DNA from 4 places in the Dietzia sp. oral taxon 368 genome. Region 4 is predicted to be linked to each of the others. Evidence: predicted binding sites of a transcription regulator. Region 4 holds the regulator's gene; each other region holds the start of a gene.
The links. The regulator LexA, encoded in region 4, represses DNA repair genes until DNA is damaged. The targets are predictions, from matches to a motif close to CGAACANNTGTTCG.
Positions count from the first base shown of each region.

Region 1: C3V38_RS10965 (HNH endonuclease signature motif containing protein) is a predicted target of LexA. The motif match lies at 2,846-2,859, and genes of this name have one in related genera.
Region 2: C3V38_RS04385 (HNH endonuclease signature motif containing protein) is a predicted target of LexA. The motif match lies at 4,162-4,175, and genes of this name have one in related genera.
Region 3: C3V38_RS12420 (HNH endonuclease signature motif containing protein) is a predicted target of LexA. The motif match lies at 1,798-1,811, and genes of this name have one in related genera.

Region 1 is NZ_CP027238.1:2,346,669-2,354,530, reverse strand. Features, by position in the region: gene nadE (ammonia-dependent NAD(+) synthetase) at 1-503, shown strand, start outside; gene C3V38_RS10980 (serine hydrolase) at 526-1,620, opposite strand; tRNA gene C3V38_RS10975 (tRNA-Ala) at 1,716-1,788, opposite strand; gene C3V38_RS10970 (thioredoxin domain-containing protein) at 1,941-2,678, opposite strand; gene C3V38_RS10965 (HNH endonuclease signature motif containing protein) at 2,906-4,777, shown strand; RNA gene ssrA (transfer-messenger RNA) at 4,898-5,271, opposite strand; gene C3V38_RS10955 (DMT family transporter) at 5,354-6,199, opposite strand; gene smpB (SsrA-binding protein SmpB) at 6,199-6,708, opposite strand; gene ftsX (permease-like cell division protein FtsX) at 6,805-7,707, opposite strand; gene ftsE (cell division ATP-binding protein FtsE) at 7,707-7,862, opposite strand, start outside.
Region 2 is NZ_CP027238.1:921,066-928,927, reverse strand. Features, by position in the region: gene C3V38_RS04410 (MFS transporter) at 1-148, shown strand, start outside; gene C3V38_RS04405 (alpha-ketoglutarate-dependent dioxygenase AlkB) at 223-1,023, shown strand; gene C3V38_RS04400 (APA family fibronectin-binding glycoprotein) at 1,020-1,766, shown strand; gene C3V38_RS04395 (PIG-L deacetylase family protein) at 1,777-2,550, opposite strand; gene C3V38_RS04390 (acyl-CoA dehydrogenase family protein) at 2,660-3,817, shown strand; gene C3V38_RS04385 (HNH endonuclease signature motif containing protein) at 4,378-6,099, shown strand; gene C3V38_RS18285 (pyridoxamine 5'-phosphate oxidase family protein) at 6,414-6,668, opposite strand; gene ectA (diaminobutyrate acetyltransferase) at 6,767-7,279, shown strand; gene ectB (diaminobutyrate--2-oxoglutarate transaminase) at 7,348-7,862, shown strand, end outside.
Region 3 is NZ_CP027238.1:2,668,629-2,676,490, forward strand. Features, by position in the region: gene C3V38_RS12420 (HNH endonuclease signature motif containing protein) at 1-1,753, opposite strand, end outside; gene C3V38_RS12425 (hypothetical protein) at 1,968-2,543, shown strand; gene C3V38_RS12430 (MmcQ/YjbR family DNA-binding protein) at 2,604-2,993, opposite strand; gene C3V38_RS12435 (GNAT family N-acetyltransferase) at 3,010-5,580, opposite strand; gene C3V38_RS12440 (lysine N(6)-hydroxylase/L-ornithine N(5)-oxygenase family protein) at 5,577-6,965, opposite strand; gene C3V38_RS12445 (pyridoxal-dependent decarboxylase) at 6,962-7,862, opposite strand, start outside.
Region 4 is NZ_CP027238.1:3,123,016-3,130,877, reverse strand. Features, by position in the region: gene dapF (diaminopimelate epimerase) at 1-481, shown strand, start outside; gene hflX (GTPase HflX) at 496-1,947, shown strand; gene lexA (transcriptional repressor LexA) at 2,019-2,687, opposite strand; gene C3V38_RS14610 (hypothetical protein) at 2,916-3,362, shown strand; gene nrdR (transcriptional regulator NrdR) at 3,474-3,929, shown strand; gene hrpA (ATP-dependent RNA helicase HrpA) at 3,985-7,862, opposite strand, start outside.

The DNA.
Region 1 (7,862 bases), 780 kb from region 4:
ACGCCGCCGCCGAGGCCGCATCCACGGCCCTGGCGGCACTCCCCGACCAGGCGGGTCCGCTCCGGGACTTCGTCCGCGGCAACGTCAAGGCGCGTGAGCGGATGATCGCCCAGTACGCCGTGGCCGGGCAGGTGAACCACCTCGTCGTCGGCACCGATCACGCCGCCGAGGCGGTGACCGGCTTCTTCACCAAGTACGGCGACGGCGGCGTCGACCTGACCCCCCTGACCGGTCTCACCAAGCGCCAGGGCGCCGCGCTCCTGCGCCACCTCGGCGCGCCCGAGTCCACCTGGCGCAAGGTCCCCACCGCCGACCTGGAGGACGACAGGCCCGGCTTACCCGACGAGGTCGCGCTCGGCGTCACCTACGCGCAGATCGACGACTACCTCGAGGGGCGCGAGGGTGTCCCGACCGACGCCGCCGCCCGCATCGAGTCCCTGTTCCTCGGCTCACGGCACAAGCGCACCGCCCCCGCCACGCCGCTCGACACGTGGTGGCGCTGACCGGCTCAGTGCCGCTGATCGCTCAGCCCAGCAGCGACCACACCGTCTCCAGCGCCTCCGCCGTGCCGGGCACGTCGAAGGCCTGCGAGGTGAACACCGCCGCGGACCGGCCGGCACGGCGGTCGACGTAGCCGATCGTGCCCAGTCCCCCGGCCCAGCCCACCGTCCCGTCGGGGCGGACCTCGACCTGGAACCCGTAACCACATCCGGGCTCCAGGAACCCCTCGGCGGAGGCCCGCTGGCGCTCGGTGAGGTGGTCGGAGGTCATCAACCGCGCGCTCTCCGCGCCGATGAGCGGACCGCCGTCGACGAGTACGTCCAGGATCGCCAGGTAGTCGTGCACCGTCCCGGCGAGCCCGCAGGCGAGGGAGTCGAACACCGGCCGGGCCGTGAACCTGGCCGAGGTGTTCACCGGCGCCACCCGGCCGTCGGGCCCGAGTCCGTACGTGACGACCAGGCGGCCCGGATCGGCCGTGAACCCGGTGTCGGTCAGACCGAGGGGCCCGGTGACGTGTTCGGCGACCAGCTCCCCCACCGACGCGCCTGTGGCGCGGGCGAGAAGGACTCCGAGGATGTCACTGCACGTGTGGTACCACCACCCGCCGCCCGGCTGCCCGGCGAACGGGAGCTCGGCGAGCCTGCGCAGGTACTCCCCCGGCGGGACGGCCGGTGCGTACGGGCCGGGCGCGACCCCTCGGGCGGCCATGGCCTCGCCCAGGTCGGGGTTGCGTACCGGCCACCCGACGCCGGCGGTCATCGTGAGCAGGTCCCGGACCGTGACAGGTCTTTCAGCCGGCACCGTCCGGCCCAGCGGCCCGTCGGGTTCGGCCAGCACCCGCGGCCGCGCGAGCTCGGGCAGCTGCGCGTCCACCGGATCGTCGAGGGCGATCACGCCACGCTCCACGAGCCGCATCGTGAGGACGCCCGCGATCGGTTTGGTGTTGGAGGACAGCGGGAACACCGCATCCTCGGGCATCGCGGGCCCACCCATGGACCGCGTACCGCCCGCGGCGAGCCATGAGCGGCCGTCCTGCCGGACGCCGCAGACGTACCCGATCAGCCGGCCGGCGTCGACGAGCTCGTCGAGCACGGCGGTGATCTCCCGCGGCTCCGCCATGTACCGACCCTACGTCCGCGCGCACCGCCGCGGAAGACGGCGAAATGACGAGATCCCGGGCGATCGTCTCCGACCTCCCGGGATCTCGTCCTCGGTGGAGCTAAGGGGACTCGAACCCCTGACCCCCACACTGCCAGTGTGGTGCGCTACCAGCTGCGCCATAGCCCCGTATCCATTTCTCTGCCGTTCCCCTCTCGGTGACCGGCCCGACTTAAGTTACACCACCACGGTCCGGCCTTCCAAATCGGCCCCGGCCCCGCCGGAAAAGGCGAGGCCGGGCACGAAAACGGTGGGCGCGTGGCCCGCGAGACCGCAGAGGATCAGGCGACGATCTCCTGCAGCCAGGCGGCGTTCGCGAGGTCCACGACCTCACCTTCGAACGCGACGGTCGGGGTCGACACGCGATCGGTGATCTCCCGGATGGTCTGCTGGGCGTTGTCCGCACTGTCGGAGGCCTTGTCCATGCCGCCGTTGGTCTCCACGTTGCCGATGCACTCGACCGTGTCCGGGTTCGCACCGGCCTCCTCGGCGATCCCGGCGAGTTCCTGCGCCGAGAGGTCGCCGCCACCCTCGGCGGGCTGCTGGGCGAAGAAGGCGTTCTTGACGTCGAAGAACACGGGCAGGGAGTCCTTCGCCGCGACGCACTGGACGGCCGCCAGGGCGCGCGTGGAGTACTCGCCCGACCCCGACTGGCCGTTGAGGAAGTTGAGGGTGTGGAACTCGACCCGCAGATCCCCGGCCTCGACGGCCTCGGAGATGGACTCGCCGTACTGCGCCTCGAAAGAGCCGCAGGCGGGGCACATGTAGTCCTCCCAGACCTGGATGGTCGGGGCGTCCTGCTGACCCACGATCACCACGCCGGTGTCCGTGATCTCGATCTGCTCGTCGGCGGTCTCACCGAACGTGATGGGGTTGGCCTCGCCGCCCCTCTGGGCCATCCAGACCACTCCACCGAGGACTACCACCGCGACCGCGATGAGCGCGACGACGGTGATGATCATCCCGTTGTTGGACTTGGTCTGCAGCACTTTGGTGCTCTTGTTGGGCTTGGCGTTCACGTGTCCGCGGGCCTTTCTCTACTGGGAGACCGTCGACCCCTTCCGGGTGACCGGCACTAGGGAGAGGGTACCGAAGCCTTCGTCACCGACCCCCTGGGTGCACGTGCGCCGGCACCGTCAGCGATACAGACGAAGCTCTTGTGGTGTCGAGCACGTGGACGTAGACTAGAACACGTATTCGAGACAAGTCGCGGCGCGGCCGCACGGTCGATCACGGGGGGTGGGGCATGGACGGCGATCCCGAGCGCGCGGCCGGTGGCCCCACTGGCGCGTCCGGTGCTGCCGGCTCGTCCGGCCGTGCCGGCTCGTCCGGTGACGGCGCCGCCGCGGCGATGACGGGCCTGACTGCGGCGGCGCGGGCCGGGTGGGCGGCCGAGAATCGCGCGGCGGCGCAGCGTCTGGTGGCCTGTTACGCGCTGCTGCAGGAGTGTTGGCGCGAGTACGGCCACGGTATCGACGGCAGCTACGAGGCCCGCCCCGGCCACGCTGTGGTCGATGGCCTCGTCGCCGCGGCCGGCTACGTGGTGGCGGCGATGTCCATCTCCGCCAGACGCGCCGAGAAGATGCTGTCCTTCTCCTGGGAACTCCACACCCGCTACCCGGCCATCCTGGAGGCCATGGCCGCCGGGCTGATGGAGCAACGCGTCGCCGAACTGCTCGCCCGGCAGATGGCCACCGTCCGGGGCGACGTCCTGGACCAGGTCCAACGCCAGGTCGTCGACGACTACCTCAACGGTGTCGCCGCCGGCATCCGACTGGGCGACAAGGCCCTGCGCGATGAGATCGACGCCGTCATCGGCCGCCACGACCCCGACGCCATCCGCCTACGCAAAGAAGACGCCAGCCGCACCCGCGGCGTACGCATCGGCAAAGGCGTCGACGGCATGTCCACCGTCTCCGCCCTGCTGGCCACCGAGGAAGCCGCCGTGTTGGCCGAAGCCCTCGACCAACGCGTCGCCGAACACCAGGCCGCCGACGCCGACGCCACGGCCGCCGCCCCGGACGGGCCTGAGCCGGAGCCGAACTACTCCAAAGCCGAACGCCGCGCCGACGCCCTGATGTCCCTGATCTGCGGCGACACCCCCACCCACCCCGACGCTGCCAACGCTTCCGAGGACGCCGCGAGCACAGACGATGCCGCTGACGGCGCCGTGGGCGCGCCCGCCACCGGCGGCACCGGTCAGGCGCCGGTGTTGCGGCCGAAGGTCACCGTCATCGCCACCGGCGACAACGGCCGCGACGAACACGGGGCGCGGGTGGAGTTCACCCGCACCGGCGAGGCGGCCCTGCAGACCCTGATGGAGATGCTCGCCACCTCGGATGGGGCCACCTTCGAACAGGTCGATCCCCGCATCGGTGCCGCCGACGACACCGACGCCGCCCTGAGGTACCGGCCCGGTGCCCAGTTGGCGCGCCGGGTCCGGCTCCGCGACGGCACCTGCCGCCACCCCGGGTGCGCGATCCCCGCCGACGACTGCGACCTGGATCATGTGGTGCCGTTCAATCATGCCGACCCCGCCGCCGGTGGCCTGACCATCGAGGCGAACCTGGTGGCCCAGTGTCGGCGCCACCACCGGTTCAAAACCTTCTCCGACTGGACTTACCAGCTCCAGCCCGACGGCACCCTGATCGTGACGACCCCCGACGGCACCGTCATGCTCACCCGCCCCGACGGGCCGCTGGCCCAGTACCGGCGCGAACAGCAACGCGACGAAGCCGAGGCCTGGGCGCGTCAGCAACGCCGCAATCCCAGCCCCGTTTACGGGGCCGGGGTCCTGGACGAGGCGACCTACTTCGCCCGCCGCGCCCAACGCCTGGCCCGCGAACGCGCCCGCACCGCCGCCCGCAACGCAGCCGAGTCGACCACGCCGCCACCCGACACCGCGGACGAGACCGCGGGCAGCTCGCCCGCCGCGGCGCCTGCCGAGACCGACGCCGCCCCGCACTCGGACCCGGCCCCGCGCGGAAGGGTGACCCCAGCCGAAGCCAGTCGCTGGTGGCAACGCAACAAACCCACCGACAGCGCCCTGGAGAAAGCCATCCTCCGCGCACTGCATGAGCACCTCGACGAACTCCTCCAACCACCACCACCCTTCTGAGGCAGGAGGGGGCCAGCGCCGGCGGCCGGCGCGCGGACGGGCTCTGCATCGATGGTTCCGAGCAGCACTCTGAAATGCGCTGAACCCCCGGTCGTCGAGACGACCGGGGGTTCAGCCCGATTGTGGAGCTGCCGGGAATTGAACCCGGGTCCTCCGCAGCATCGGCAGGGCTTCTCCGTGCGCAGTCCGCGTTGGCCTCTACTCGGATCTCGCCCTCATGCGGACGTGTTGGCGATGACGATCCCAGTCACTGTGAGTTGTCCCGACCCACCCCGTGACCGGGTGAGCCGGTGATCCCTCTAGATGATGCCGGGTTCCGGGGCGAGAGCGACCCCGGGCCGACAGACTACGGGCTCGCTATCAGGCAGCGAGGGCGTAGTCGCGCTGATTGGTATCGGCGCGTAATTGGTTGCCACGACGCTTACGGTGGTCTCTGGCCTGCACCGGCACGCTTCCCCTGCGTCAGCTCACGTAGTCGAAACCACATCAGCCCCTCAGGAGCCGCCGACTTCCGCCGACGGACCTCCAACCATACCCCGGGGGACCGTCGAATACCAGGGTGACGTCCGTCTCCGGTCAGCCAAGCGTGAGGAGGACGATCGCGACGCCGGCCAGGCCCAGCCCGGCCAGTTGGACCGCGCGCATCCGCTCGCCCCCATGCGTGACCGCCAGCGCGACGGTGAAGGCGGGGTACAGGGCGGCGATGACGCTGACGAGGGAGAGCATCCCTGCCTGGGAGGCGAAGTAGAACGCACCATTCGCGATCGCGTCGAACACGGCGATCACCACCCCGATCGCGATGAGACGGCGCGGGAAGCGGAACGACTCACGCGCGGCCACGGCAGCGGCGAGCAACATCACCGTCGCGCCTACCCGCGACGCCGCGACCGGCCAGAGCCCCTCGCCCGCGGGCACCCGCGACAACAGGACGAAGAAGGCGGCGAACGCCGAGCCCGACACCACCGACATCACCAGAAGCGACGCCGTCAACCGCCCGTGCGCGGCGGACGAGCCGTCCACCCCCTCCAGGGACACGAGGACGGTGGCCACGAGCGCCACCGCCATCCCCGCCATCGCCGCGGACCCGGGCCGCTCCCCCGCCGCCAACCCGAAGGCCAGAGGTCCGGCGGCGGCCAGGACCGCCGTGATCGGCGAGATGACGCTCATCGGCCCCCGGGACAGCGCCACATAGAACGTCCACACCGCGGCGCCGGATGCGAGCCCGGACGCCAACCCCCACCCCAGGCCCGCCGGAGTAGGTGACCCGCCCGCGACGAGGGCCGCGACCCCCACGAGCACGATCGAGACAGGGTAGGCCACGCTGACGACGCGCAACGCCCGCGCGCGGCGGGACGCCACGCCACCGAGATAGTCACTGATGCCGTACGCCACCGCCGAGGTCGACGCCAGCGCGACCGGCATCACGCCCGCATGCCCTTGATCTTCCTGCCCAGCTCGCGGACCGCTTCGCGCTCGGCCGTCCGCCGGGCGATGTCCTGCCGCTTGTCGTGGGCCTGCTTACCCCGCGCGACGGCCAGTTCGACCTTGACGCGACCGTTCACGAAGTAGAGCGACAACGGGACGAGCGTCGCGTTCCCGTCTCGCACCTTGCCCACGAGCGAGTCGATCTCCCGGCGGTGTAGCAGGAGCTTCCGCGCCCGCTTGGGGGCATGATTCGTCCAGCTCCCGTGCGAATACTCGGGGATGTGGAGCCCGCGGAGCCACACCTCGCCGTCGTCGACCGTCGCGAACGCGTCGACCAGCGAGGCCTTACCCTCCCGCATGCTCTTGATCTCGGTGCCCACGAGGGCGATCCCGGCCTCGTAGGTGTCCAGGATGTGGAAATCGTGCCTGGCCTTGCGGTTACTCGCGACGATGCTCCCGTCGGAGCCGAGGGAGGACGCGCCCTTCTTCTTGTTCTTCTTGGCCACGTCGGTTCACCTCCTCGTTGCTGTTGCGCAGCCCCCAGAGTCTAGACGAGCCGGAAGGGGCGGCGGCCGTCAGTGCCGGCCATCAGTGCCGGGCCGTTAGTGACGGACCGTCAGCCTCAGGGTCACCCACGCCGTCAACGCGGAGGCCACCGCGCCGGCGACGACGAGCCCAGGGGCGAGCACCAGGATGTCGGAGGTCGTGATTCGCTCAACGAGATTCGCCCGGTACGCCTCGTCCAGCACCCTGTCGAGGAACACGCTCTTGGCCACCAACAGACCCCCCACCGCAAGGACGGCGCCGGTGATCGCCGCGATCACCGCTTCGAGCACGAACGGCAACTCGGTGTACCACCGGCTCGCGCCCACCAGGCGCATGATCCCGACCGCGGTGCGTCGCGTGAACGCCGCGATCTGGGTCATGTTGGCGATGAGCAGGACGGTCGCCACGAGCTGAACCACCGCTATGGCGAACGCCGCGTTGCGGATGCCGCCGAGAACCGAGAAGACGCGCTCGACCAGCTCACCCTGCCCCTGCACGACCTCGATCCCGGACACGTCCGCCAGATCCACCGCGACCTCCTCCGCCCGCGTCGGATCGGACAGAGTGAGGGTGAACCGCGAGCCGAGAGCGTCCGGCGACGTCGACTCCACCAGAACCGGGTCGGTCGAGGCGAACAGCTCGACGAACTCGGAGTAGGTCTCCTGCGGGTTCTTGTACTCCACCGACGCCACGCCCGGCGTCTCCTCGAGCTGCTCGCGAATTCCCGCGCACTCCGCCGCACACTCCGGGTCCTCGACGGAGATCGAGCGGTCCACGTAGACGCGGAACTCGTTGAGGTAGTCGTACTTGGCCTGGCTCGCGGACGCGGTCATCGCCACCAGCAGCCCGGCGCCCAGCATCCCCAGCGCGACGGCCGTGGTGATGATCATGGCCAGCGTCATGGAGAGGTTCCGGCGCAGTCCCTGGGCGACCTCAGAGGCGATGAATCGGACGGCCATCAGCGATCCACCCCGTAAGTCCCGCGCGCGTCATCCCGCACGACTGCACCGTCGACCAGCTCCACGACCCGGCGGCGCGACCGGTCCACGATGTGGCGGTCGTGCGTGGCCATGAGCACCGTGGTGCCCGTCCTGTTGATCCGGTCGAGCAGCAG
Region 2 (7,862 bases), 1.2 Mb from region 4:
CCTGGGCTTCCTCCTCGCGGCGGGCATCATGGCGATCGGCGGAATCGCCGAGATCTTCCTCGGCGTCGACGCGGAGGGGAAGTCCCTCGAGGACATCGCCGCGCCGATCACCGCGCAGAAGCCGGGGGAGGAGAACACGACCAGGTGATACTGAGTTCATCTTCAATGATTGAGTTCTTCTCCGATGACTGGGTTCTTCCTCGATGACTGGGTTCTTCTTCGATGACTGAGCCACTGTTCGGTGTCCACCGCGAGCCGTCGCTTCTCGGTCCGGGCGCGGTGCACGTGCCGGACTGGATGAGCCGCGAGCAGCAGGAGTATCTCCTCCGGGCGTGCGCGGACTGGGCGGCCGTGGCGGCGCCGCGCTCGATCGTCCTACCCGGCGGCGGGCGGATGTCGGTGCGGACGTTCAGTCTGGGGCGCCACTGGTCGCCGTATAGATATGACGACGACGACGCCGCCACCCCGCCGATCCCCGATTGGCTCGTGCGGGCCGCGCGAACCGCGCTGACCTCGGCTGCGGCGGTCGATCCGCGCTCCGCGGTCCTCGACGGCGGCGATCACGAGCCGCACCCTGCCCAGACCCACCCTGCCCAGACCCACCCTGCCCAGACCCACACTGCCCAGACCCACACTGCCGAGCCCGGCGCCCGTGAGTCGGTCCCGGGCCCCGCCTACACCCCCGACGCCGCTCTGGTGAACCTCTACGGCCGTGGCGCGACGATGGGCCTGCACCAGGACCGCGACGAGGCGAGCCCCGCGCCCGTCGTGTCGTTCAGCCTGGGAGACGCGTGCACGTTCCGCTTCGGCACGCCCGAGCACCGCGGCCGGCCGTACACCGACGTCCGCCTGGAGTCGGGCGATCTGGTGGTGTTCGGCGGGCCGTCGCGGATGGCGTTCCACGGCGTGCCCAAGGTCTTCGACTCCACGGCGCCGTCGTGGTGCCGTGAGGTGCTGGGCGCCGAGCCGGGGCGGGTCAACATCACGCTGCGGATGACCCGGCCACCTACGCTGGGCGGATGAGTTCCGCAGAGAGGTCCGAATCCGGCCGTTCCTCCGGGCCCTCCGCGTCCCCTCTCGCGGGCCGGGCCCGGGCCGCGCTGGCGATCGCGCTGGTCCTGGTGGTGGCGCTGATCGCGGCCGTGGCGACATGGGTGATCTCGGACCGGACGCACGCGCCGTCCGCGCGGCAGCTGAGTCCGAAGGTCCAGGTGGCCGCCGGCTCCGATCACGTCGACCCCTTCGCCGGGCTGGTGATCCGCGTCCCCGAGGGCTGGCGTGCGGAGTCGGGCGAACTGCTCTTCGGCAGCACCGCGATGAGCCCCGAGCGGGCAGAACCCGCCCAGTCCGACGGAGTCGTGCTGGTGGGCGGGCTCACCGAGGACCTGTTCGACCCCCGCGAGAGCGACAACCGGCTGGCGGCGATCACCCTGGCCAACGGAATGGGCCCGATCCTCCTCCCGGTCCCGGGGCAGGCGGTCGACGAGCGGGTCGAGGAGCTGTCGACCCGAGTCGGCGACGGCTGGTCGGTCTCGTTCCGGGTCATCCCCTCGGCCCCGCAGGACGTGGTCGGCCCGGAGGGGGCGTTGGTGTACTCGGCGGTCGTCGGTCAGGGCACGCAGCGCTACTGGCTCACCTACGTCGGTCGCCCGGGCGACGGCACCGTGCCCTCACCGACCGCGGAGTGGGCGGACGAGATCGTCGAGCGCCTGCGGCCCGTGGAGGAGGGCTACTACGCGCCACTCGGCCCCGGCGCGCCTGCCTGACGCCCGCCCGTCACGGCCGCATCCGCCGGAAACCCACCACCGGGTTCCCGCCGGCGATCCCCTCGATCGGCGCGCACACCGCCTCGACCTGCCGACGGGCCTGCTCCCGCACGGGCGTGGCCGGGTCGAGGACCGAGAGGTACTCGGAGTGCTGCGCCACCGCCTCCACGGCCGGCTCGACGAAGCCCGTGACCTCCACGTAGTGCGTGGGCCCGGGCGCGGACTCGAACCACATCTGCGGTCGCCCCTCCGCGGCGTCCACGCCGACCGCAGCCACGAGGTCGTCGTACGCCGCGCCCACGGCCGCGCCGAACTCCATGCGGTCGCTCTGGTTGGGCATGCCGGGGCCGAACTCGGGGCCCGAGTACAGGGACACCACGATGTCGGGCCGGTGCCGGCGGATCGCGTCTGCGATCGCGTCACGCAGCGCCGCGTTGTTGACGATCCGGCTGTCCGGGAACCCCAGGAACTCCACCTCGTCGACCCCCACCACGGCAGAGGACCGCCGCTGCTCCTCCTCGCGGATCGGCCCGGCGATCGCCGGCGACATCCCCTCGATGCCCGCCTCACCGCTCGATGCCAGCACGTAGACGACGCTGCGGCCCTCCGCGGTCCACCGCGCCACGGCCGCGGACATCCCGTACTCCGGATCATCAGGGTGGGCGACGAGGATCAGGCAGCGGGTCCAGTCCGAGGGGAACGGCTCGGGGAGAGCCGCGGCCCCACCTCCGGGCGTCGTCCTGGTCGGTTCCGCCTTCTCCGGCAGGTCGGGGGATTCGCTCATGGCACGAGTATGACCTCTCCCGCGCCCGTGCGCGCGCCCTCTTCCGGAACGGGCGGACGTCAGCTCAGAGGCGTTCCTCGTCGTCGTCGTCCCCTCCCGGAGGCCTCTCGTGTCCGCACTCTTCCCCGACTACCGCCCCGCGTGGGAAACCGACGACCACCGGCTGCTGCGCGAACACGCCCGCGCGTTCTTCGCCAAGGAGATGACCCCCAACCAGGAGAAGTGGGCCGCGCAGAAGCACGTCGACCGCGAGACCTGGGTGCGCACCGGCGAGGCCGGCCTCATCTGCCTCGACGTGCCCGAGGAGTACTGCGGGCAGGGCGGCGACCCCGGCATGGAGTACCTCGTCACCGAGGAGCTCGTCTACTCCGGCGACACCGCGTTCGGCATGGGCGTCGGCTCCACCATCACCCCGCACTACGTGGCCAACTACGCCACCGAGGAACAGAAGAAAGCCTGGCTGCCCAAGATCTGCTCCGGCGAGTGGATCTCCGCGATCGCCATGACCGAGCCCGGCGCAGGCTCCGACCTGCAGGGCGTGCGCACCACCGCCCGCCGCGACGGCGACGACTACATCATCAACGGCTCCAAGACCTTCATCTCCAACGGCGGCTCCGCCGACTTCGTGGTGGTGGCGGCCAAGACGGACCTCGACGCCGGCCACAAGGGCATGGCCCTGTTCGCGGTCGAGGCGTCGACGCCCGGCTTCGAGCGGGGGCGCGTGCTCGAGAAGATGGGCCGCCACGGCGCCGACACCGCCGAGTTGTTCTTCAACGACATGCGCGTGCCCGCCGCCAACCTGCTCGGCGGCGAGGAGGGGCAGGGCTTCTACCAGCTGATGAACCAGCTGCCGCGCGAGCGTCTGGCCATCGCGGTCGACGCGCTGGCGATGGCCGAGGCCGCCGTCGTGGAGACGCTCGAGTACACCCGCGAGCGGGAGGCGTTCGGCAAGCCGGTGCTGGATTTCCAGAACACCCGCTTCGAGCTGGCGCACTGCAAGAGCCAGGTGATGGCCACCCGCACGTTCGTCGACTACTGCATCCAGCGCGAGATCGCCGGTGAACTCGACGCCGTGACCGCCTCCATGGCCAAGATGCAGGCCACCGACATGCTCGACGACGTGGTGGACCGCTGCCTCCAACTGTTCGGCGGCTACGGCTACATGATGGAGTGCCCCATCACCCAGAAGTTCGCCGCCGCCCGCGTCATGCGGATCTACGGCGGCACGAACGAGATCATGAAGGAGGTCATCGGCCGGGCGCTGTAGCCCTCCTGCGGGCGGGGTCCGCGCGGCGCGTGGGCTGCGCGGCGCCGACTGCCCGGGGTCGGCGCGGTGCCGGCTGCCCGGGGTGGGCGCGGTGCCGTGGCCGCCGTCGGTGACCGGCGTCCGCCGTTCCGCTTGACCGGTCGCGCGCGCCTTTGGGTGCGCGCGATCGTGCGTGTACCGGGAGTTTGCTGCCGCAGGGCCGAACGTCGCTACGGGCCCGGGCGGGACGCGACGGCGGTTACGAGCCGCTCTGCTGGCGCGGGCCGTGGGGGGAGTGCGTCGTACGGAACTCGGCGGTCGACTCGTGGGAAGCCCTTGTGGTGTCGAACGCGTGGCCGTAGGATAGAACACGTATTCGAGATATGGCGCGGCATGGCCGCGTAGGCGACCACGGGGGGTGGGGCATGGACGGCGATCCCGAGCGCGCTGCTGGCGGCCCCGCGTCCGGTTCCGGCCCTGCCGGCTCCACTGGCTCGTCCGGTTCTGCCCACTCGTCTGGCGCTGCTGGCTCGTCCGGTTCCGCCGACTCATCCGCCCCGGCGGCGTTGACGGGGTTGACGGTGGCGGCGCGGGAGGGGTGGGCGGCGGAGAACCGGGCGGCCGCGCAGCGCCTGGTCGCTTGTTACGCGCTGCTGCAGGAGTGTTGGCGTGAGTACGGGCACGGTATCGACGGCAGTCACGAGGCCCGTCCCGGCCACGCCGTTGTGGACGGGCTCGTCGCGGCGGCCGGGTATGTGGTGGCGGCGATGTCCATCTCGGCCAGGCGCGCGGAGAAGATGCTGTCCTTTGCCTGGGAACTGCACACCCGCTACCCGGCGATCCTGGAAGCCATGGCCGCCGGCCTGATGGAACAACGCGTCGCCGAACTGCTGGCCCGGCAGATGGCCACCGTCCGCGGCGATGTCCTCGAGCAGGTCCAACGCCAGGTCGTCGACGACTACCTCAACGGCATCGCCGCCGGCAACCGCCTGGGCGACAAAGCCCTACGCGATGACATCGACGCCGTCATCGGCCGCCACGACCCCGACGCCATCCGCCTGCGCAAAGAAGACGCCAACCGCGGCCGCGGCGTGCGCATCGGCAAAGGCGTCGACGGCATGTCCACCGTCTCCGCCCTGCTGGCCACCGAGGAAGCCGCCGTGTTGGCCGAAGCCCTCGACCAATGCGTCGCCGAACACCAGGCCGCCGACGACGACGCCACCGCCGCTGCTGCCGCGCGGACCGCCGACCCCGATACCGACCCGGACGAGCCGGAGCCGAACTACTCCACAGCCGAACGCCGCGCCGACGCCCTGATGTCCCTGATCTGCGGCGACACCCCCACCCACCCCGACGCTGCCGACACGTCCAATGACGCTCACGGCGCCGCGGGCGCGCCCGCCACCGCGGGCGGTCGGGCTCCGGTGTTGCGGCCGAAGGTCACCGTCATCGCCACCGGAGACAACGGCCGCGACGAACACGGCGCGCGGGTGGAGTTCACCCGCACCGGCGAAGCAGCCCTGCAGACCCTGCTGGAGATGCTCGCCACCTCGGATGGGGCCTCGTTCGAGCAGGTCGACCCGCACATCGGCGCCGCCGACGACACAGATGCGGCCCTGAGATATCGGCCGAGTGCCCAGTTGGCGCGCCGGGTCCGGCTCCGCGACGGCACCTGCCGCCACCCCGGGTGCGCGATCCCCGCTGATGATTGTGACCTGGATCATGTGGTGCCGTTCAACCACGCCGACCCCGCCGCCGGTGGCCTGACCATCGAGGCGAACCTGGTGGCCCAATGCCGGCGCCATCACCGGTTCAAAACGTTCTCCGACTGGACCTACAAGCTCGAGCCCGACGGCACCCTGATCGTGACCACCCCCGACGGCACGACCATGCTCACCCGCCCCGACGGGCCGCTGGCCCAATACCGGCGCGAGCACCAACGCGACGAGGCCGACGCCTGGGCGCGTCAGCAACGCCGCAACCCCAACCCCGACATCGGGGCCGGGATCCTGGACGAGGCCACCTACTTCGCCCGCCGCGCCCAACGCCTGGCCCGCGAACGCGCCCGCGCCACCGCCCGCAACGCAGCCGACGCGACCTCGCCGCCACCCCAGACCGCCCCAGACCCGGATGCGACCCCAGGCCGGGCACCGAGCCCGGCCCCGCGTGAGCGAGTGAACCCCGCCGCGGCCAGCCGCTGGTGGCAACGCAACAAACCCACCGACAGCACCCTGGAAAAAGCCATCCTCCACGCCCTCCACGAGCACCTCGACGAACTCCTCCAACCACCACCACCCTTCTAAGGCGGGGACGTAGTCAGCGCCGGCGGCCAGGGCCGACGAGCCCGGCCGCGGCGAGGCGAGGTGGCGAGTTCGCGAGTCAGCCCTGGTAGCGCTCGGGCTCCTTGCCGAATTCGAAGCTGAGGCCGGTGAGATGCTCCGGGGTGATTTCGACGACGATGTACTTCAGCGTGGGGATCCACGGCTTGAGGTCGAGTTCCTCGGCCGGTTGATCTCATCGAAGCTCTCGAGGCTGCGGGCTCACCCTCGGGCCACGACCGACCAGGCGTGACGGCCCTCCACGTGATCGACCTCGAAGAGGACCTCGGGGTGCACGGTCAGGCCGGCGAGTTTGCTCCCCCCGCGGTGCGGAAGAGGATCTTGCCGTCCCTCGACATCGCGTGGTTGACGGGGAAGATCTCAGCGCGGCCCCCGGTGACGGTGACGAGTCGGCAGAGGGAATCTGGGGCCAAGAGTTGGAGGCAGCGGGCCTCCTCGAGATCGGTGATCGGCCTGTCGTCGATCGCCCCATCGCCCCACCGGAAGCGGGCTCGTGGGGTCCCCCAGAACGGGCGCTGGGTGACTGACCTCACTCCACGTCGGCCACCTGCGCACTCATCGGCGTTTCAGGTAACAACTCGAGGAAGGTAGATGCAACAACGGGGTTGCGTCACTACGGTAGAGAGCGATTATGAACCCAGGAGAACGAGAAGTACCCCGTACCCCTGATTCGTCCGACGCGGTGTTCCGTGTGCCCACGGCGGCTGACGGAACCCGCATGTGGGAGATCGCCCGTGACAGCGGCGTCCTCGACCTCAACTCCTCCTACGCCTACGTTCTGTGGGGCGCCGAATTCTCCGAGAGTTCGGTCGTGGTGGAGGTGGAAGGTCGGGTCGTCGGCTTCGTCACCGGGTTCATCCGCCCCTCCGAGCCGGACACGATCTTCGTGTGGCAGGTCGGCGTCGACGCCGACCAGCGCGGCAAGGGTCTCGCGGCCCGGCTTCTGCACAGTCTCTTAGACCGGCTGGCCGAACGCGGCGTCGTGCGACTGCGAACCACCATCAGCCCGGATAACGAGGCGTCGCAGCGGACGTTCGGCGCCGTGGCCCGCGACAGGGGGATGACCCTGTCCAGCGAGGACTACCTGAGCTCCGAGCTGCTCGGAGAGGGTCACGAGCAAGAAGACCTCTACACGATTTCCTAGACGAGGGCGCGCGGGCCGCCCGGCCCACAACCGCCGCCCGCACCTTCCCCATTGGAGTGATCAGGACAATGACCGAGCCCACCCACGACACCAGCACCAACACGGAGATTTTCGACGATCGCGAATCCGAGGTGCGTAGTTACTCGCGTAACTGGCCTGTGGTGTTCGACACTGCAAAGGGGGCGACGCTCCGGACCGTCGACGGAGACGAGTACCTCGACTTCTTCGGTGGCGCCGGCGCCCTGAACTACGGCCACAACGACGAGGACATGAAGACCGCGCTGCTGGAGTACATCTCCCGCGACGGCGTCACCCACTCGCTCGACAAGTACACCGTCGCCAAGCGGGCCTTCCTGGAGACCTTCTCAGAGAAGATCCTCGAGCCGCGCGGCCTGGACTACAAGGTGATGTTCCCCGGGCCGACGGGCACCAACGCCGTCGAGTCGGCGCTGAAGCTGGCCCGTAAGGTCACCGGCCGTGAGGCCATCATCAACTTCACCAACTCGTTCCACGGCATGACCCTCGGGTCGCTCTCCGTGACGGGTAACTCGATGAAGCGCGCCGGCGCCGGCATCCCGCTCGT
Region 3 (7,862 bases), 450 kb from region 4:
GTTGCCACCAGCGGCTGGCCGCGGCGGGGGTCGTTCTTTCGCGCGGGGCCGGGTCCGGGGTGGTGTCGGCGGCGGCCTCGGGTGGCGGCGAGGTCGCGTCGGCTGCATTGCGGGCGGCGGCGCGGGCGCGTTCGCGGGCCAGGCGTTGGGCGCGGCGGGCGAAGTAGGTGGCCTCGTCGAGGACCCCGGCCCCGATGTCGGGGCTGGGGTTGCGGCGCTGCTGACGCGCCCAGGCGTCGGCCTCGTCGCGTTGGTGCTCGCGCCGGTACTGGGCCAGCGGCCCGTCGGGGCGGGTGAGCATGACGGTGCCGTCGGGGGTGGTCACGATCAGGGTGCCGTCGGGCTGGAGTTTGTAGGTCCAGTCGGAGAACGTTTTGAACCGGTGATGGCGCCGGCACTGACTGACCAGATTCGCCTCCACCGTCAGGCCGCCGGCGGCGGGGTCGGCGTGGTTGAACGGCACCACATGGTCCAGGTCGCAGTCGTCGGCGGGGATCGCGCACCCGGGGTGGCGGCAGGTGCCGTCGCGGAGCCGGACCCGGCGCGCCAACTGGGCACTCGGCCGATATCTCAGGGCCGCATCTGTGTCGTCGGCGGCGCCGATGTGCGGGTCGACCTGCTCGAACGAGGCCCCATCCGAGGTGGCGAGCATCTCCATCAGGGTTTGCAGGGCCGCTTCGCCGGTGCGGGTGAACTCCACTCGGGCGCCGTGTTCGTCGCGGCCGTTGTCGCCGGTGGCGATGACGGTCACCTTCGGCCGCAACACCGGCGCCTGACCGGTGCCGCCGGTGGCGGGCGCGCCCACGGCGCCGTCAGCGGCATCGTCTGTGCTCGCGGCGTCATCGGAAGCGTTGGCAGCGTCGGGGTGGGTGGGGGTGTCGCCGCAGATCAGGGACATCAGGGCGTCGGCGCGGCGTTCTGCCTTGGAGTAGTTCGGCTCCGGCTCGACAGGCTCATCCGGGGCGGTGTCGGGGTCGGCGGCCCGGCCGGCAGCCGCGGCGGTGGTGTCGGTGTCGGCGGCGTCGTGTTCGGCGACCCGCTGGTCGAGGGCTTCGGCCAACACGGCGGCTTCCTCGGTGGCCAGCAGGGCGGAGACGCTGGACATGCCGTCGACGCCTTTGCCGATGCGCACGCCGCGGGTGCGGCTGGCGTCTTCTTTGCGTAGCCGGATGGCGTCGGGGTCGTGGCGGCCGATGACGGCGTCGATCTCATCGCGCAGGGCCTTGTCGCCCAGACGGATGCCGGCGGCGACGCCGTTGAGGTAGTTCTCGACGACCTGGCGCTGGACCTGCTCCAGCACGTCGCCGCGGACGGTGGCCATCTGCCGGGCCAGCAGTTCGGCGACGCGTTGTTCCATCAGCCCGGCCGCCATCGCCTCCAGAATCGCCGGGTAGCGGGTGTGCAGCTCCCACGAGAAGGACAGCATCTTCTCCGCGCGTCTGGCGGAGATCGACATCGCCGCCACCACATAGCCTGCCGCGGCGACGAGGCCGTCAACGACGGCGTGGCCGCGGCGGGCCTCGTGACTGCCGTCGATACCGTGCCCGTACTCGCGCCAGCACTCCTGCAGCAGGGCGTAACAGGCGACCAGGCGTTGCGCGGCCGCGCGGTTCTCCGTCGCCCACCCCTCCCGAGCCGCCGCCGTCAAGCCCGTCAACGCCGCAGGGCCGGACGAGCCGGCAGAACCGGACGAGCAAGCGGTGCCGGAAGGCGACGCGGAGCCACTGGCCGTGCGCTCGGTGTCGCCGTCCATGCCCCACCCCCTGGTCGACTGCGCGGCTGCGCCGCCACTTGTCTCGAATGCGTGTTCTATTATACGCCCACGTGTTCGACACCACAAGGCCTACGTGGATGGAACTGAGATGGATCACGCATTGGCAACGACGCTTCGGGGGCTCGAGATTTATGGGACCCTCATTAATCGATCGGGGGAGACCGCCCGACGCACCGGAGTTCGGAGGCTCACCATGACCAAGTCAATCGCGTACGTCGGCGCACTGGCCGCGGCCCTGCTCGTCGCCTCGGCGGGCACTGCGGCAGCTCAGAGCTCTGATCCTGCGGACACCGGCTCGATCCCGGGCTCCGCGGCCGCCGATGGCGAGAACGGTACGGGTGCCGAGAGGGGCAGCGGTGCCGGCGCCGAGGACGGCGAGACCGGCCAGCTGGGCGAACTCGGTGAGCTGCTTCCCGGCTCGGTCACGGGGTCGCTGCCCGGCTACGCCTCGGGGCCGCTCGGTTCCGCGGCCACCTTCGCCTGCAACGTCGGCAGCGCCGCCGGCCTGGCCGCGAATGCGATCGGGGCCCCGCTGCAGGTGCCGGTCGGCGTGATCTGCGCGGTCCTCAACCCCGCTGCACGGTCCGCCGACGCCCTGCTGGCAGGAGACGTCGACGGATCGGTCAGCGCTGTCCTCAGCGGAGTGCCGCTCGTGGGCGGCTCGTTGGCGGATCAGCTCGACACCTCGTCGGCCACCGAGTCGGTCAAGGGATCGGTGGGCGAGCAGCTCGGCTCGCTGACCGAGACGTCGTTGTCGCCTGCGAACTGAGCCGAGACGGCGAGAGCCCGCGCCGGACAGCGGCCGCCGCGCCGACCGGCCCAGCCGCGGTCAGGCCCGCTGGCCGCGGCCGAAGGTCTCCGGCTCGACGGGCTGCTGGCCCTTCGGCAGCCCGGCCACGACGAGACGGTAGGACTCGGTGACGAGCTCGTCGACCATCTCGGCGGTCAGGGTGCCGCCCGGATGCAGCGAGATCCAGTGCTGCTTGTTCATGTGGTAGCCGGGAGTGATGTCGGCGTGCGCGGCGCGGAGGGACATCGAGTCCGAGGGCAGCGCTTTGAGGATCACCTGGGGCTCGCCCTCGACCTCGGCGTGGAACATGAACATCTTGCCGCGGACCTTGAACACGTCGAAGTCCGGGCCGAACGGGAACTCCAGGGTGGACGCCGGAAGCTCACGCGCCCGCGCGGCCGCGCACTTCTGGAGTTCCCGTCCGTTCACACGGTCGACGCTACCGTCACCCCACGGGTGTCGGGTCCTGCTGCAGGCTCGGTGCCGCATCGCCGCGAGCGCCGGGCGCCCCGCCCTGTCGTCTCGTCGCCTCGTCGACCGTCTCACCGGACCGTGCCGCGAGCGGGTTCGCCAGCGTGCCCGCGAACTGTAGGGATCCGGCCTGATCGGTCAGGTCCACCATCTGCCTGGTGTTGCGCAACTGCAGCCGGTTGAGACACGAATGCTTGAACCGCGGGGCGAACAGCGCCTCCCAGGTGGGACGGTGCACCTCGCCGTCGTCGCCCGCGTCACCAGGGGCGAGCACCTCCAGGCACCGGCGCGTCTCGTCCCAGAACGCGTCGGCGTCGAGCACGCCGGCAGCGTCGAGGATCCCGGCGAGGTGGCGGAGCACCCCGTCCATCACGTCGGTCTGGATACTCAGGGCGGCGGTCTCGGCTTCCACGACGTGGCGGACGCGCTCGATGCCGTCGGGCAACGGTAGGTCGCGCACCATCGCGACCTCCTCGCCGATGTCCTTGAACAGCGCGCGCCGCGGCGTGTGATCGGGGCCCAGCACGAGGATGACGTTCTCGCCGTGCGGCATGAACACGAGCCCGTGCGCGAGGAGACACCGCGCGACCGGCAGGACGTAGGCGTCGAGCAGCGCGCGGAGCCACGTGCGGGCGTCGTGGCCGGAGCGCTCGAGATGTTCGACGACGAGGGCCCGCCCGTGCAGGTCCACGTGCAGCATCGAGGCCAGCGTGACGGCCCGCTCGCCGTCGGCCAGCCGGGGGACCGGGCTCTCCCGCCACAGCGCGGCGACCATCTTGGTGTGCGGGCCCTCGTCGGACACGCCCGCGGCGGCGGCCCGGTGATAGGCGTCGCCGGTGTAGCCGACCGCGGCGACCTCGCGCAGCATCCCGAAGTCGAGCGCTCGCAGGACGGGGTCGGAGTCGACGATCCCGGCCACCCAGTCGTTGACCGCCGGGGTATCGCGCATGTACTTCGGCGACAGCCCGCGGGTGAAGCCCATGTTCTGCACGGCCAGGGCGGTCTTGACGTAGCCGCGCTCGGGGCGGGTGACGTCGAAGAACGTGCGCACGGACTGCTGCGGCCGGTACTCGCTGTCGGACTCGCCGAGGTGCACCAGGTCGCGCCGGGCCAGGTCGGGGGCGAACGCCACCGCGATCTTGTGCTCCCACTGCCACGGGTGGACTGGCAGGACGCGGTACCCGGCGGGGTCGAGCCCGAGCGCGCGCAGCCGGTCGTCGCACCGCTCGAGGGCCTCGGCGCCGAACTCGCGGGCGTAGAGCTCACGCTCGTCGAGGCCGGCGATGGTGGCCAGGTGGCTGAGGTCGCGGCGCGCGGCGAGCCACACGAGCCGGACCGTCGAGCGCGACTCCGGGGTGTAGTGGTGCCGGTCGGTCAGGCCGAGGCCCACGCGGCCGTTGTTGGCGACGAAACCAGGGTGCCCCTCGGTCATCGCGCCCTCGACCTCCTGGAGGCCGGACTCGGCGAGCTGCTGCGCGGGCCGGTCGCGGTGGTGCAGGCAGAACGCGGCCGAACCGAGCGTCGCGGCGATCTCCTCGAGGTAGATGCCGAGCAGATTCTCCGGGATGTCCAGTTCCGGCGCGAGCGCGATGATGAGCTCCTGCGCGTCCGGTTCCGCCGGCGCTCCGTCGACCTCGCGACGCAGCGACGCCTCGTCGATCACCCAGTGCTCCAGCGGGAGCACGCGGGCGCGGAACGTCCATCGTTCGGCGCCGGCGCGGACCGTGTAGGTGTCCGTCGCGGCGTCGTGGACGGGCGCGAGGAGCCGTTCGTGGGAGAACTCGGCGAGGGCCTTGACGCACAGGTGACGGTGGGCGCGGCGCATGGCGTGACCGGTGAGATGAGCGTGACCGGTGAGGTGCGCATGTCCGGCGTGGGTATCCGACGACGACGACGAGATCACCCGCGTCCCGGCGCCGATCTCCGACCCGCGGAACGCATCGGCGGTGCAGAAGGAGAGCAGTGCCGTCTTGTCGGGCAGGTCGACCGGGCCCGCCTCGCGGAAGCCGGCGCGGGCGTTGAGCCGGTGCACGGCCGTGTTCCGGATGTCGGGCTCCACGACCACCCGGCGGGCCGGCGAGCCGCCGATCATCGGGACCGCGAAGGCCGTGGAGCAGATGGCGCCCATGACCGCGGCCGTCGTGCCGGGGACCGGGGTGCGGGTCGGCGCGACGAGGAGGTGCATGCCGAAGTCGCCGGGCTCGTGCGGGTACCGGCCGTCGAGCTCGACCTCGGCGGGGTCGTAGAACACGGCCAGGCCGACGCGGAGACCGTCGATGCGGACGATGAGCACCCGCCGGTGCGGGTCCGACGACCAGTCGACGAGGAATTCCTCGACCTGCGACGGCGTCGACCCCCGCATGCCCCAGTAGACCGAGCCGGGATGGTCGAGCCAGGCGTGCAGGGTATGGAGCAGGTCGGTGCGGGCAGTGCTGGCGGTGCCGCCGGTGCCGCGATCGAGGGTCAGCGGCTCGAGCGTGACGATCCCGGCCGGGGTGTGGACGGTGCTGACCGGGGTAGGGACTGTGCTGACGGGGTGGCTCATCGTGCCTCCTGGTGCCGGGCGGTCGGCGAGTCGTGTGCGGGGGCGGGTGGGGCGGGGTCGACACCGCCGGCAGGCGCGCCGAACTGCTGGAACGCGATCGACGTCTCGACCGGGTAGACCTCGCGCCCGCAGATCGAGCGCAGGATGATGCTGTTGCGCATCGCGCCCATGCCCAGGTCCGGAGCGGTGAGCCCGTGCGTGTGCTCTTCCGCGTTCTGGACGTGGATCGTCGAATGCGCACGGTCGACGGTGTGGTCGCGGGCCACGCGGTACCGGCCCCGCTCGTCGCGGTCGATCTCGTCGGCGATCCCGTCCAGGAACCGCGGCGGGGTGGGGGAGTAGCCGGTCGCCAAGACCAGCCCGTCGGTGTGGTGCGTCCAGGGCCGCCCGGTGTCGGCGCAGCTCAGGTCCAGACGCAGCGCGCCGGGCGAGTCGGCCCCGCGGACCTCGCGGGCAGCGCCGTCCAGGGTGGTGGCCGCCGCGAGCAGGCCGCTGGGGAGGCCGTGAACCGAGCGGCGGTACAGCAGGTCGTGGATCTCGTTGACGAGGTCGGCGTTGATGCCCTTGTACAGCGAGCGCTGCTCCCGCAGCATCCGGTCGCGCTGATCCGCGGGCAGCGCGTGGAAGTGGTCGATGTACTCCGGGGAGGTCATCTCCAACGTGAGCTTGGTGTACTCCATCGGGAAGAACCGCGGGGACCGCGTCACCCAGTCGATGCGCGGCCCGTCGGCGCCGGCGGACGAGAGCAGGTCGTGGTAGATCTCGGCGGCCGACTGGCCGCTGCCCACCACCGTCACCGATCCCAGCGACAGCAGCTCGTCCCGCCGGTGCAGGTACTCGCTCGCGTGGAGCGCCACCGCCCCGTCACCATCCAGTGGCTCCCGATCGATCGGCGACCACGGGGTCGTCCCGATCCCCAGCACCAGGTGCCGGGTGCGGTAGGTCTCGGTGCCCTCCGGGGTGATGGCCGTGACCCGGTAGACGGGCGCCTCGTCGTCGTCGCCCCGTCCTTCTCGTCGGACGTCGACCACCTCCCGGCCCCAGCGCAGGCCGCCGACCCGTTCGGACGCCCAGCGGCAGTAGGCGTCGTACTCGGCGCGCAGCGGCTGGAAGTCCTCACGGATGTAGAAGGGGTACAGGCGCCCGATCTCCTTGAGGTAGCTCAGGAACGAGTACGGCGACGTCGGATCGGCGAGCGTCACCAGGTCGGCCAGGAACGGCACCTGGATGGTGGCGTCGTCGAACATCAGCCCGTGGTGCCACGCGAAGCCGTCGCGCGCGTCGAGGAAGACCGCGTCCAGCCCCAACGGCTCGGCCAGGCACGCCAGGCCCAGGTTGAACGGGCCGATCCCCACGCCCAGCAGGTCGTGGATCTCTCCCGTCACGTCAGCACCCCCGCGGTCGTGGCCTCGCGCATCCCGGCGGCCAGGTACCGGGCGGCGGAACGGACGTCGGCCAGGACGGCCGCGACGTCCTCGTCGGCGAGCCTGGGATCGAGGACCGTCAGCTTGAGGCACGGCCGCCCGTCCACGACGGTCGCCGCGACCAGCGAGCGGCCCTCCGCGAACAGGGCGTCCCGGATCGGGCGGACCAGGGCGTCCGACTCGGCGTCGGAGACGGGTCGACCGTCCGCTCCGGCCGGGCGGGGGCGGAACAGCACCGTCGACAGGGCCGGCACGCGGACCAGCTCGAGCTCGGCGTCCGCCTCGACGGTGCGGCCGATGCGCGCCGCGACGTCGATCGCGCTGTCCAGCAGCCGGCCGATCCCGGCCGCGCCCATCACCCGCAGCGTCATCCACAGCTTGAGCGCGTCGAAGCGCCGGGTCGTCTGCAGGGACTTGTCCACCGCGTGGTCATCGCCGTCGGCGGGGTTGAGGTAGTCCGCGCTCACCGTGGAGTGCCGGAAGCCGGAACCGGCGCGGAGCAGCAGCGCCGACGCGGCGACCGGCAGGAAGAAGGTCTTGTGGAAGTCCACGGTCACCGAGTCCGCCAGGTCGATCCCGTCGAGCAGGTCGCGGCGGGTGGGGGAGACCAGCAGCCCGCCGCCGTACGCGGCGTCCACGTGCATCCACACGTCGTGGCGGCGGCAGACCTCGCCGACCGCGCGCAGCGGGTCGATCGCGCCGTGGTCCGTGGTGCCGGCCAGGGCCACGACGGCCGCGACCTCGTGCCCGGCGTCCGCCAACGTGGACAGCATGCGGTCGAGGGTGGCCGGATCCATTTGGTCGCCGTCGCCGGGCAGCGTCACCACGGCGTCCGGGGCCAGGCCCAGCAGGCGCGCG
Region 4 (7,862 bases):
GCCGCGGTTGCTCGGGCTGTCCTCGACAGAGCTCGGTGGCCGCACCTTCGCGGGAGTGGCCGTCGACATGGGCAATCCCCACCTGGCCTGTGTCGTCCCCGGATTGGACGCCGCGACCCTGGCCACCCTGCCGGTCGGGGATCCCCCGGTGTTCGACCGCGACTTCTTCCCGCACGGCGTCAACGTGGAGATCGCGACGCCCCTGTCCGACGGCCGAGTGGCCATGCGCGTCCACGAGCGGGGGGCCGGCGAGACGATGTCGTGCGGGACCGGGATCGTCGCGACGGCGGTGGCGGCCCTCGCCGATGCCGGTCGCGGTACGGGAGACGTCGTCGTGTCGGTGCCCGGCGGCGAGGTCGGGGTGACCCTGACCGAGAGCGGTTCCGCCCTCACCGGCCCGTCCGCTCTCGTCGCCGCCGGCCGGTTCCACGGCGGTGCATATCACACGCCCGCACAGGGGACACGGACGGCTCCGATGTGAGATGATGCCGGAGAATGACTATCGATCACACGGCCGCTGACCGGCCGACACGAGACCTCGATCCATCTATCGGCGAACTGCAGCTCGAGGAGAGATCCTTTCTGCGCCGGGTGGCGGGTCTGTCCACCGAACTCCAGGACGTCAACGACGCCGAGTACCGTCAGCTCCGCCTGGAGCGGGTCGTACTCGTGGGCGTGTGGACCGAGGGGTCCGCAGCCCAGGCCGATGCCGCGATGGCGGAACTCGCCCAGCTAGCCGAGACGGCGGGCGCGGAGGTCTGCGACGCCCTGATCCAACGACGCGACAAGCCGGATGCGGCGACGTTCATCGGTTCCGGGAAGGTGAGCGTCCTCAAGGACGTCATCGCCGCGACGGGCGCCGACACCGTGATCTGCGATGGCGAGCTCACCCCGGGCCAGCTCCTGGCTCTGGAGAAGGCGGTCAACGTCAAGGTCATCGACCGGACGGCGTTGATCCTCGACATCTTCGCCCAGCATGCGACAAGCCGCGAGGGTAAGGCCCAGGTGACCCTCGCCCAGATGGAGTACATGCTCCCCCGCCTCCGCGGGTGGGGCGAGTCGCTCTCCCGGCAGGCGGGTGGACGGGCCGGCAGTAACGGCGGTGTCGGCCTGCGAGGCCCCGGTGAGACCAAGATCGAGACGGACAGGCGCCGGATCCGCGAGCGGATGGCGCGGCTACGTCGCGAGATCAAGGGGATGAAGCAGTCCCGCGACACCAAGCGCTACCGCAGGAGAGCCACGCCGGTTCCGTCCATCGCGATCGCAGGCTACACCAACGCCGGAAAGTCGAGTCTACTGAACAGGATCACCGGCGCCGGCGTCCTCGTACAGAACGCACTGTTCGCCACTCTCGATCCCACCACCCGCCGCGCCGACCTCCCCGACGGACGGTCGGTCGTGTTCACCGACACGGTCGGCTTCGTCCGACACCTGCCCACGCAGTTGGTCGAGGCGTTCCGGTCGACGCTTGAGGAGGTCGTCGATTCCGAACTGTTGCTGCACGTGGTCGACGGGTCCGACGCGTTCCCGCTCCGCCAGATCGATGCGGTTCGCAAGGTGATCAACGAGGTGGTCGAGGAGCAGAACGCCGAACGCCCGCGGGAGCTGCTGGTTATCAACAAGATCGACGCGGCCGACCCGGTTGTGCTCACGGAGCTGCACCACGCGTTGCCGGACGCGGTCTTCGTCTCCGCGGCCACCGGGCAGGGCCTCGACGAGCTGCTCGAACGAATCGTGCAGATCGTGGCGTCCGGGGACAGGGAGGTGACTCTCGAGGTCCCGTATACCCGAGGTGACGTGGTCGCACGGGTCCACACCGAGGGCGCGGTGGTCGAGGAGGAGCACACCGACCGCGGGACGCGGATGGTGGTGCGGCTGCCCGCTTCGGTGGCCGGTGAGCTCGGCGAGTTCGTCACGGATGGTGGCACGCGCAACGGAGCCGCCTGACCCGCTGGAACGACGAGAACGCCGCCTGATCCGATCGTGGGACAGGCGGCGTTCTCGTCATCGAGCGCGGCTCAGAGCTTTCGGAACACCGTCACGACCTTGCCGAGGATCGTGGCGTGCTCGCCCGGGATGGGACTGAAGGACGGGTTGTGGGGCAGCAACCAGACCCCGGAGGAGTCCTTGCGGAACGTTTTCACGGTCGCCTCGCCGTCGATCATCGCGGCGACGATCTCGCCGTTGTCCGCGACGTTCTGCCGCCGCACCACGACGTAGTCGCCGTCGCAGATCGCCGCGTCGATCATCGACTCACCGACGACCCGGAGCATGAACAGATCTCCGGACCCGACGAGGTCGGACGGGAGGGGGAAGACCTCCTCCACGGCCTGCTCGGCGAGGATGGGTCCACCCGCCGCGATCCGACCGAGGACCGGGACATAGACGGGCTCGACCGCCCCGCTAGGGCGACGGACCTCGCTGGTCGGGGACCGGCGACCGCGGGTCTTCTGCCCCGGGACACCGTGCACGTCGACCGCGCGCGGCTTGTGCGGGTCCCGGGTCAGGAAGCCCTTCTTCTCCAGAGTTCGTAACTGATGGGCGACCGACGATGTCGACTGCAGTCCCACGGCGTCACCGATCTCGCGGATGCTCGGGGGGTAGCCGCGCTCCTTGACCGTGTCGTGGATGTGCAGCAACACACTCTTCTGGCGGTCTGTCAGTGAGTCGAAGTCGGGCTTCGGCATGGCGGGTCCCTTCGGCGAATGGATGTTCGACGTCGTCATCTGTGTACACCCTATAACCCCGGAACGGGGATCGCCACACACACGTTCGAAGAATTTCACCGCGGAATGGTGATCGTGTCGGAGTCGCGTGATACAACTCTAGACGTGTTCAAATTCGAACAGATGTACTGAGCAATCCATACGGATGTGCGAACGCCTTTCGCACATCGTATCGAGCAGGGAGTGGACATGACCGTTCTGGAGCTGCACTCGCACACCGACTCCACGGTGCGGTGGACGGAGATCTGCCCGGCGGAGCACCGCGCTTCGATGCACCGCGTGGATCACGGCGTCAACGCCAACCCGGCCGCGGATCCGCGGACTCGCGGACGCGGCGTGACCCGGCCCGGCGCACGGCCGGTGGGTCGGCACGACGCCGCCGCGCCCCGCCGTGGCGCGCCCGCAGACCGCCGCCCCGCCCTGGCGCCGACGGCCTCGCGGATGCCCACCCCGAGGCTGGCCGACAGGACCCGTCCGGTGTCGGCCGATCAAGTGCGCGCCTGCCGCATCGAGGCACCGGCCCCGGCCTGTGTCGTCGACGACGTGCCCGCGTGGGCACTTCTGGCCTGCGGCATCGTCTTCGGGGTGATCATGCTCCTGGCCGTGGCGTTCCTCGGCGGGCCCGCCTACGCGTGACAGGCACCCGGGCCTCCTAGAATGAGCCGGGGACGGTGGTCAATCGTCCCCGCGTCCCGTGGGCCACGACCCGGGAGGCGCGCAGTCCGGTCGACGAAGGGCCACACGGGAATGTACTGCCCTACATGCCACAACGAGGACTCCCGGGTGATCGATTCACGGTCGGTCGACGAGGGGCAGGCGATCCGGCGCCGCCGAGAGTGCCCCGAATGCGGGCACCGCTTCACCACGCTCGAGACGCCTCTGCTGACAGTCCTCAAACGCAACGGCGTCACCGAGGCTTTCAGCCGCGATAAGGTGGTCCGCGGAGTCCGCCGGGCCTGCCAGGGCCGCTCCGTCGACGAGGACGCCCTACGGCGTCTCGCCCAGCAGGTCGAGGACGCCGTCCGCGCACGTGGCGCCTCCGAGGTGCCCGCACACGAGATCGGGCTCGCGATCCTCGGACCCCTCCAGGACCTCGACGAAGTCGCCTACCTCCGCTTCGCCTCCGTTTACAAGCAGTTCAGTTCGGCCGACGACTTCGAACGAGAGATCATCGCACTGAAAGACCGCCGCACGAGCCGCTGAGTCCGCTCAGTCACCGCGGCGGCCGGCGCCCGCCCCGAGCCGCCGACGCGAGCGGTCAGCGCCGGGCCCGGGGCGCGAGCGCCGACGCCACCGCCTTCTCGATCCGCTCGGCCGAAACCGGGCGGGCCGTACCCAGGGACTGCGCGAACAGCCCCACCCTGTACTCGGCCAGCAGCCACCGCAGCTCGCGTGACGCGCGCGCGCCACCCGGTCGCCGGCGCAGGGCCGCGCACGCCTCCTCCACCGTCTCCTCCGACCGGGCCAACCTCGCCGTCAGCTGCCGGTGCCGATCGGGAGTCGTCTCCGCCATGTCGAGCCGGACGCCGACCGCCTTCACATGGCGCTCCAGGTGTGGCAGGACATCGACCGGATGACGCGCCAGGAACCCCTTGCCCACGAGGAATTCGAGTGACGGGGACACCGCTTCGGCGATCTCCGCCGGGACCTCCGCCACGCGCGCGAACACCCGCTGGGCCGAGACCAGGGCCGGTACCGCCGCCGAGATCGTCGACGCCACGGCCCCCGGTACCTCGGCCCTGGCGGCGTTCCGCAGCTCGGTGAAGTCCGCGACCGTCAGTACCGGAGCGCCCTTGCGGCGGGCGATGATCCGTCCGCAGGCAGCCAACGCGGCGTCCGAGACCAACGCCTCGACGCCCCCGTGCGGGTACTGGGTCAGCGCCAGGCGCTGCTTGACCGGTCGGCCGCGCAGGATCGACGAGGCGGAGACGAGGTCGGTGGAGATCAGTGTGAGTACCGCCGACGCCTGCCTGGTCCGGCGTTCCTCCTCCGTCGCGCACGCGACCCGGTGGATGCCGTCCGCATCGACGCGCAGGGCGGGGTAGACCGTCACCTCGACGCCGTCCACCGTGCCGGTGACCGACGGGGCGAGATCCCCGATGGTGTCGGCACTCCACTGTCGGAACGGCCCGTCGTCCGGCACGAGCCGGGTGTTGAGGGTGTCGCGCACCTTGTCCCGCAGACGCGTCCGCAGCGCCCCGAGGTCGGTCCCGGATGCGACGACCGTCTCGCCGTCGACCACCTCGAACCGCGTCCGCAGGTGATCGGGGAGCTTCGTGGGGTCGAACTCACGGGGGTCGACCGTCGTGCCGATCCGGGCGGACAGCGCCTGTGCCAGGGCCACCGGCAGAGGAGCCGAACGCGGGGTGACGTCCCGGGCGAGCAGGGCGGCGTATTCCGCGGGCGGCGAGCAGAGCCGCCGGAGGTACTTGGGGAGGGTGCGCAGCATCTCCGTGTAGAGCTCTTCGCGGAGACCGGGGACCAGCCACTCGAAACCGGCCGTGGTCACCGAGGACAGCTGAGGCAGCGGGATTCGGACGGTGATGCCGTCGGCGGCGACACCCGGATCGAACTCGTAGCGCAGCTCGAATCGTCGGTCGCCCTGCTGCCAGAACGGCGGGAAGTCCCCCGCGTCGGGGGCGGCCTCCGAGGTCCGGATGTCGGCGGGGGTCAGCCGGATCGAGTCCGGGTCGCGGTGGCCGCGCTTCTTCCACCATGACTCGAGGTGACGGCCGGAGGTGATGTCGCCGGGGAGCCGCTCGAGGTAGAACGCGACCAGGGCCTCGTCGTCGATCACCAGGTCACGGCGACGGCTGCGGGTCTCCAACTCCCTCGCCTGCGCCACGGCCTCGGCGTTCTCGCGGATGACCGGGACGCGCGTGTCGAGTCGGCCCTCGACGATCCCGTGTCGGACGAGCATTTCCCGCGCCAGGGGAGTGTCCACCCGGGACAGCAGCACTCGGCGCGCCTCCACGACGGTCAGGCCCAGCAGGAGGACCTTCTCGTAGGCCATGGCGGCGCCGCGGGCGTCCGACCAGTGTGGTTCGGAGTACTGGGTGCGGGTGAGGTGGCCGCCGAGCTGCTCGATCCACGCGGGGTCGATGCGCGCCACGTCGCGGGCCCACAGCCGTGAGGTCTCTACGAGCTCGGAAGCCATGACCCACCGGGGTGGCTTCCGGGCCAGGTCCGAGCCGGGGAAGACCTGGAATCGGATGCCGCGGGTTCCGCGGAACTCGCGGGCGTCCTCGTCGCGCATGCCGACATTGGTGAGCAGGCCCGTGAGGATCGCCTTGTGCAGATCGTCCTCGGACGCCTGGCCGGACGGCGGGTGCCAGCCGCGTTCGCGGCACATGCTCCGCAGTTGGGTGTTGAGGTCCTGCCATTCGCGGATCCGGAGCCAGTGCAGGTACTCCGCCTTGCACATCTTGCGGAACGCGCTGCCGGAGAGCTCGCGGCGCTGCTCGGTGAGGTAGCGCCAGAGGTTGAGGTGGCCCAGGAAATCGGACGTCTTGTCGGTGAAGCGACGATGGAACTGGTCGGCCTTGTCCCGCTCCTCGGCGGGCCGCTCCCGGACGTCCTGCACGGTGAGGGCGGCGACCACCACGAGCACGTCACCCAGCGCCCCGTTGCGGTGGCCCTCCACCACCATCCGGGCCAGTCGCGGGTCGAGGGGGAGTGCGGCCATGTCGCGGCCCACCTCGGTCAGGTGAGGGCGCTCGTCGTCGTCGACCCTCAGCGCTCCCAGCTCGGTGAGCAGGGTCATGCCGTCACGGACCGCCTTGCGGTCCGGCGGCTCGACGAAGGGGAAGTCGTCGACGGGACCGAGATCGAGATCCGCCATAGACAGGATCACGGAGGCGAGGTTGGTGCGCAGGATCTCGGGGTCGGTGAACTCCGGCCGCGCCTCGAAGTCCGCCTCCGAGTACAGGCGGATGCAGATGCCGTCGGCCACGCGACCGCAGCGGCCCGCGCGCTGCGCGGCGGAGGCCTGGGAGATCGGTTCGATCGGAAGTCGCTGGACCTTGGTACGGGTGGAGTACCGCGAGATGCGCGCCAGTCCGGTGTCGACGACGTAGCGGATGCCGGGGACGGTCACCGAGGTCTCGGCGATGTTGGTCGACAGCACCACCCGGCGGGTGGAGTGGGCGCGGAAGGCGCGCTGCTGCTCCGCGGCGGTGAGGCGCGCGAACAGCGGGAAGATCTCCGTGTTGCGGAATTTCCGGCCACGCAGCACCTCCTCGGCGTCGCGGATCTCACGCTCGCCCGAGAGGAAGACCAGAACATCGCCGTCGTCCTCGCGCAGCAGTTCCGCCACGGCGTCGGCGAGCGCGTCGAGGGGGTCGAGGTCGATCACCCGGTCCCCGTGCTCGACCTGGAGCGGCCGGTAGCGGATCTCCACGGGGAAGGTGCGTCCGGAGACCTCGATGACCGGGGCGGGGCGACCGTCGGGGCCCGCGAAGTGGCGGGCGAACCGTTCGGGGTCGATGGTCGCGGAGGTGATGATGAGCTTGAGGTCCGGGCGCCTCGGGAGAATCTGCTTGAGGTAGCCCAGGAGGAAGTCGATGTTGAGACTGCGTTCGTGTGCCTCGTCGATGATGATCGTGTCGTAGGCGCGGAGCAGCCGGTCGCGGCGGATCTCCGCGAGCAGGACGCCGTCGGTCATGAGCTTGACCGAGGTGTCGGGTCCGGTGCGGTCGTCGAAGCGCACGGCGGAGCCGACGGGGCCGCCGATCTCCACGCCGAGTTCGTCCGCGATCCTCTCGGCCACGGACCGGGCGGCGAGGCGCCGCGGTTGGGTGTGGCCGATCATCCCGCGCACGCCGCGCCCGAGTTCGAGGCAGATCTTGGGGATCTGGGTGGTCTTGCCCGAGCCGGTCTCACCGGCGATCACGACCACCTGGTTCTCGCGGATGGCCTCCGCGATCTCGTCCTTGCGCGCGCTGACGGGGAGCTGCTCGGGGTACTCGGGGGCCGGGATCGCCTCGGCGCGCCGCCGGACGCGCTCGGCGGCCTCGTCGACGCGGCGGGCCAGGTCGTCGAGTTGGTCGGCGCGGGCCCGGCGGATCCGGGGGCGGAGCCGGTGCGCGTCGAGGGTGCCGACCTCGTCGAGCCGGACGAGCAGATCGTGGCGGGCCC